One region of the Peptoniphilus grossensis genome, then DNA from elsewhere that is predicted to be linked to it. Evidence: a T-box and tRNA genes for the amino acid it is inferred to sense, from the RefSeq annotation. Region 1 holds a T-box; the other holds one or more tRNA genes.
What was found. A T-box is a leader RNA that pairs with one kind of tRNA and senses whether it is charged. The one in region 1 lies ahead of ileS (isoleucine--tRNA ligase), so its partner is inferred to be a tRNA-Ile.

Region 1 (3,427 bases):
TACCATCTTACAACATCAGCACCGTATTTATCAAATAATTCAAAAGGAGCTACAGTATTTCCTCTTGATTTTGACATTTTCTTTCCTTCTTTATCAAGGATAAGATCATTTACAAGTACATTTTTATATGGACTTTTACCAGTCATATAAGTTGAAATTGTAATTAGTGAATAGAACCAACCTCTAGTTTGGTCAATTCCTTCGCATATAAAGTCTGCTGGAAATAAATCTCCAAAATTGTCTTTATTTTCAAAAGGATAATGCCATTGTGCAAAGGGCATTGCTCCTGAGTCAAACCATACGTCGATTACATCTGGTTCTCTTTTCATTTCTTTTCCACATTTTGGGCATTTTAAATGAATGTCATCAACATAGGGTCTATGAAGTTCTATGTCCTCTGGCACATCTTCAACAGCTTTATTTCTAAGATCTTCAATTGAACCAACTGATTCTGTATGACCACATTCACATCTCCAAATTGGAAGTGGTGTTCCCCAATATCTTGATCTTGAAATTGCCCAATCATTTAGATTTTCTAACCAATTTCCAAACCTCTTTTCACCAACAAAATCTGGAAACCAATTAACGCCCTTGTTGTTTTCAATTAATTTATCCTTAAATTTTGTAACTTCAATGTACCAAGATGGGTGTGCATAATAAATTAATGGAGTATGACATCTCCAGCAGTGTGGATAATTATGAACTACTTTTTGCTTTGAGAACATTAAGTCCTTGTCCATTAGATAATTAAGCACATCATGATCAGCATCTATTACAAATTGACCCTTCCAAGGCGTATCAGTGAACTTTCCTTCTTCGTCCACTGGTTTTAGCATTGGAAGATCATATTTTCTTGCAGTTTGATAGTCATCTTCACCAAAAGCAGGTGCAATATGAACAATACCTGTACCATCTTCAGTAGTTACATAGTCAGCACAAATTACATAAAATGCTTTTTTATCTGGTTTTAAAAAATCAAGAAGTTGTTCATATTCTATAAACTCTAAATCTTTACCGATGTATTCTTCTATTACTTCATATTCATCATCTTTAAAAACTGTTTTTGCAAGTTGTTTTGCCACATAATAAATATTTCCGTCAGAATGTTTTACTTTTATATATAAAACTTTTGGATTAACAGCAAGGGCTACATTAGATGGAAGTGTCCATGGTGTAGTTGTCCATGCCAAGAAATATTCATTATCCTTGCCCTTTAATTTGAATTTACAAGTTGCAGTAGTGGTTTTTATTTCTTCATAACCTTGTGCAACTTCGTGGGACGCAAGTCCCGTTCCACATCTTGGACAATAGGGAACAATTTTATGTCCTTCATAGATTAGTCCTTCTTTAAACATCTTGTCTAAAATATGCCAAACTGATTCAATATAGTTGTTTTCAAGTGTAATATATGGATGATCTAAATCTATTAGATAACCCATTCTTCTAGTAAGAATTCTCCATTCTTTTTCATATTCAAATACAGACTCTCTACATTTTTTATTAAAATTTTCAACTCCATAGGATTCAATATCTTGTTTATTATGAAGTCCAAGCTTTTTTTCAACTTCAATTTCAACTGGAAGACCATGTGTATCCCAACCAGCTTTTCTTTTAACTTTATATCCTAGCATTGTGTGATATCTACAAGTTAAGTCCTTTAAAGTTCTCGCCATTACATGATGTATGCCTGGCTTGCCATTAGCCGTTGGAGGACCCTCATAAAAAATATAATTCTCTCCATCTTTTCTAGATTCCACAGATTTGTGTAAAAGATCTATTTCATCCCAAAATTTTGAGATTTCTTCTTCCCTTACACTAACCTTATCCTTAGATAATTCTTTAAAATTTTTCATCTAAAACTCCTTATTCTTCCTAAATTTTATAAAAAAGTCCCCTCTCAAACGAGAAGGGACGAACTAGCCGCGGTACCACCCTAATTATAGGTAACTATCACTTAATTTTTAACGCAAATACGCAAAGGCTTTTGACCTTTGAGCTCCGAGGTGATCTATAAATTTTCAAAACACAGTTTCGCACCAAACAACTGCTCTCTTAGTTTTTAGGATTTACCGTCCTCATCAAAGCTTATATAAAATTGTCTATTGTTTCATTCTCAAACATTTTAATAATATTGGATTGAATCTTTGCGAGTGTACCGTGAAATTTGCAATTTCCTACATTACCAGATTTATTTTTGCTGCAAAAACTATCTTTTTGTAAACACCTATTAATTATAATAGGTCCATCTATCGCAATAAGTATGTCGTATAATGTTATGTCTTCTTTTGGCTTTTTTAAATAATAGCCACCCTTAGAACCTCTTTTTGCATCAGTAATTCCAGCCAAATTTAATTTTCTCAAAATTCTCAGAGTAAATCTTTTAGTAACACCTTCGTTCTCAGCAATTTGAGGTGCTCCAATTACATTTCCTTCATTTTCAGCCAGATATCTTACAATTCTAAAAGCATAATCTGTCTCTTGTGTTATTCTCATTTTATCACCTATTTTAAATATTATATCATCTTTGTTTACTTTTTAAAATACTTGTCTTGTATTTTTCTAAGTTTTACAATTTCTGAATCTTCATTTAAAGATATATCATCATAAGTAACTAGGCTTCCCTTTTTTACATCTCTCTTAGCACAAGCACCCTCTGTTACAATACCAATTGGCACGTGGTTTCCTTCTAATTGATCTTTTTTTGTTTCCAAAGTTCCAAAAATCATTTCTCCACCAATAGAATCAAGCTTTTCGCCTTTTTTTATATCTCTTTTAGCCACTGCTACGGTTTCTGCATAGGGTTCTCCCATTGGAGCAATAGATGCATCTCTCAATACCACCGCTTTAATGATAGAAATTATTGTTTCAATACTAGTCAAATGATAAGGCCTATATATTGTATAATTTGGACCTTCGCCCATGGAAAGATATTTCATTTCTTTATCTATAATATTAGATTTTGGTTTTACTACAGCAAATACACCAGGAGCTATCCCAGTTGCAAAATCTACAACACCATAGGAATTTAAAATTCCGCCATCTTCTTTTAGTTTATAATCATCTGCAATTTTTTTAGGGCTTGTGTCTACAAAATGACAACCCCTAATGTCTGGAATAAATCCAAGAGCATTGCATACTGCATTAAGTTCAATCATTGTATTAGTCCCATCGACAAAAGAAGTTAGCATTCTTGGGCTTATTCCTCTTTTATTTGCAGAATCCCTTAAACTATCTGGAGTTGCATAATTGTTTAATTCATTATTTTTCCCCTTTCCAAGAACTAAAATTTCAAATCCACAATTTTTTGCAAATTCATAAATCTCTACAATAGCACCAGGCTCGTCACCCTTTGTTCCCGAATAAATTATTCCCTTTTTATCTGCCATTACCTTTAAGATTGGTCCGACTGTTGCATCCATCTCAACAT
Region 2 (3,427 bases), 1.2 Mb from region 1:
CTGTGTCGGTTTGCGGTACGGGCGATACTTCTCTTGTAGTGGCTTTTCTTGGCAGTGTGGAGTCTTAAGCTTCTCTACTTGTTTTCGATCCGCATCACGCTTCATCTTTTTCGAAAAGCGGTTTTGCCTACTTTTCAGACTTTGCGCTTGCACGCCTCACCAACTGGGCGCTCTTATTATCCTCCTGCGTCCCCACTTCCTTTTTGACGATTGTATCGGTACAGGATTTTCCACCTGTTGTCCATCGACTACGCTTTTCAGCCTCGCCTTAGGTCCCGACTTACCCTGAGTGGACGAGCCTTGCTCAGGAATCCTTAGGTTTTCGACGGGTGAGATTCTCACTCACCTCTCGCTACTCATGCCAGCATTCTCTCTTGTATGTTGTCCACAATGGCTTTCGCCTTTTGCTTCTTCCTTCATACATTGCTCCTCTACCAACGTTTGACGTTCCATAGCTTCGGTATATAGTTTAGCCCCGGTTATCTTCGGCGCAGAGTCACTTGACTAGTGAGCTATTACGCACTCTTTAAATGAGTGGCTGCTTCTAAGCCAACATCCTAGTTGTCTCAGTAACTCCACATCCTTTCCCACTTAACTATTATTTTGGGACCTTAGCTGATGGTCTGGGCTCTTTCCCTTTCGACTATGAAGCTCATCCCACATAGTCTGACTCCCTAGTTTGTGATATGGTATTCGGAGTTTGATAGGTCTTGGTAACATATGCATGCCCCTTGACCATTCAGTGCTCTACCCCCTTTTCACTTATCTAGAGGCTAGCCCTAAAGCTATTTCGAGGAGAACCAGCTATCTCCGTGTTCGTTTGGCTTTTCACCCCTATCCACAGGTCATCCGATAGCTTTTAAACGCTACCCGGTTCGAGCCTCCATTGAATTTTACTTCAACTTCACTCTGCCCATGGATAGATCACACGGTTTCGGGTCTACGACTACTAACTTTTGCCCTCTTTAGACTCGCTTTCGCTTCGGCTCCACATCTGTAATGTTTAACCTTGCTAATAATCGTAACTCGCTGGCCCGTTCTACAAAAAGTACGCGATCGTAGTTCTTGTCTACTTTCGCTGCTTGTAAACACTAGGTTTCAGATTCTTTTTCACTCCCCTCTCGGGGTTCTTTTCACCTTTCCCTCACGGTACTTGTTCGCTATCGGTCACCAAGTAGTATTTAGCCTTAGGGGGTGGTCCCCCATATTCCCACGGAATTCCTCGTGTTCTGTGGTACTCTTTTGTGCTAGATATCTTCGCTTTCGTCTACGGGACTTTTACCCTCTTTGGTTCTTCTTCCCAGATGATTCGACTGGCTATTTTTTCTTTCTGCACTTTGGGCTCTTCCCTGTTCGCTCGCCGCTACTTTGGGAATCGAGTTTTCTTTCTTTTCCTCAGGTTACTTAGATGTTTCAGTTCACCTGGTTCGCTTCCTATACTTATTTATTGGGTATGGGATACCTCTTACGAGGTGGGTTTCCCCATTCGGATATCTACGGTTCTTAGGATATTTGCTCCTACCCGTAGCTTTTCGCAGCTTGTCACGTCCTTCTTCGCCTCTTGGTGCCTAGGCATTCTCCTAGTGCTCTTCTTAACTTGACCTTTGTTTTAAACATTTCTGTTTTTCCAGTTCATTGTTTTTTTTGAAATTTTGATTAGTTTTAAGTTGTTATGGTTCAAAACTTAGTAAAACTAAGTTGTGGTGGACCTGGGTGGACTCGAACCACCGACCTCACGCTTATCAGGCGTGCGCTCTAACCAGCTGAGCTACAGGTCCATATATAATTAAAATAGTGTGAAGCTTTTTCCTTAGAAAGGAGGTGATCCAGCCGCACCTTCCGATACGGCTACCTTGTTACGACTTCACCCCAGTCACTTATCCTACCTTCGACTGCTGCTCCCTTGCGGTTTGCTCACAGGCTTCGGGTATTACAAGCTCCCATGGTGTGACGGGCGGTGTGTACAAGACCCGGGAACGCATTCACCGCAGCATTCTGATCTGCGATTACTAGCAACTCCATCTTCATGTACTCGAGTTGCAGAGTACAATCCGAACTGAGAGAGGCTTTTTGAGGTTTGCTTAATATCTCTATTTCGCTTCCCTTTGTACCTCCCATTGTAGCACGTGTGTAGCCCAGGACATATAGGGCATGATGATTTGACGTCATCCCCACCTTCCTCCGATTTGTCATCGGCAGTCTCTTTAGAGTCCCCATCCTAAATGCTGGCAACTAAAGATAAGGGTTGCGCTCGTTGCGGGACTTAACCCAACATCTCACGACACGAGCTGACGACAACCATGCACCACCTGTATTGAGGCTTCCGAAGAAGACGGTATATCTCTATACTTGTCCTCAGTATGTCAAGCCCTGGTAAGGTTCTTCGCGTTGCTTCGAATTAAACCACATGCTCCGCTGCTTGTGCGGGTCCCCGTCAATTCCTTTGAGTTTCATGCTTGCGCACGTACTCCCCAGGCGGAGTGCTTATTGTGTTAACTGCGGCACCGACTTCTGCCGACACCTAGCACTCATCGTTTACAGCGTGGACTACCAGGGTATCTAATCCTGTTTGCTACCCACGCTTTCGTTCCTCAGCGTCAGAATGAGCCCAGTAAGTCGCCTTCGCCACCGGTATTCTTTTTAATATCTACGCATTTCACCGCTACACTAAAAATTCCACTTACCTCTACTCTTCTCAAGATATGCAGTTTCAAATGCTTACAGTAGTTAAGCTACTGCCTTTTACACCTGACTTGCATTTCCGCCTGCGAACCCTTTACGCCCAGTGATTCCGGACAACGCTAGCCCCCTACGTATTACCGCGGCTGCTGGCACGTAGTTAGCCGGGGCTTTTTCTTATGGTACCGTCATTATCTTCCCATATAAAAGAACTTTACGACTCGAAAGCCTTCTTCGTTCACGCGGCGTCGCTGCATCAGAGTTCCCTCCATTGTGCAATATTCCCCACTGCTGCCTCCCGTAGGAGTTTGGACCGTTTCTCAGTTCCAATGTGGCCGTTCACCCTCTCAGGCCGGCTACCCATCGTCGCCTTGGTAAGCCTTTACCTTACCAACTAGCTAATGGGACGCGAGTCCATCTTAGACCACCGGAGTTTTGATCATTGTTGCATGTGCTTCTATGATTTTATTTGGTATTAATCCCAGTTTCCCGAGGCTATCCCAATGTCTAAGGTAGGTTACTCACGTGTTACTCACCCGTCCGCCGCTAATCCATTTTTGCTTCTCCCCGAAGAAAGTTGCTAAAATTTCATCGCTCGACTTGCATGTGTTAAGCGCGCCGCCAGCGTTCGTCCTGAGCCAGGATCAAACTCTCAATTAAAATTTGTATGACTCATTTGTTTTTTCAACTAAACGAATTTCTGGTTTGCTTTGTGATTCTTTTACGAATCTTGATTCTTTATGAATCT

Region 2: it has a tRNA-Ile gene. The T-box ahead of ileS (isoleucine--tRNA ligase) is inferred to sense a tRNA for this amino acid. The anticodon was not compared.

The regions. Positions count from the first base shown of each region.
Region 1 is NZ_MJIH01000001.1:1,934,268-1,937,694, reverse strand. Features, by position in the region: gene ileS (isoleucine--tRNA ligase) at 1-1,853, opposite strand, end outside; T-box leader at 1,905-2,091, opposite strand; gene BIV18_RS09315 (RrF2 family transcriptional regulator) at 2,086-2,493, opposite strand; gene BIV18_RS09310 (NAD(P)H-dependent oxidoreductase) at 2,529-3,427, opposite strand, start outside.
Region 2 is NZ_MJIH01000001.1:773,498-776,924, forward strand. Features, by position in the region: rRNA gene BIV18_RS03825 (23S ribosomal RNA) at 1-1,603, opposite strand, end outside; tRNA gene BIV18_RS03830 (tRNA-Ile) at 1,702-1,778, opposite strand; rRNA gene BIV18_RS03835 (16S ribosomal RNA) at 1,815-3,339, opposite strand.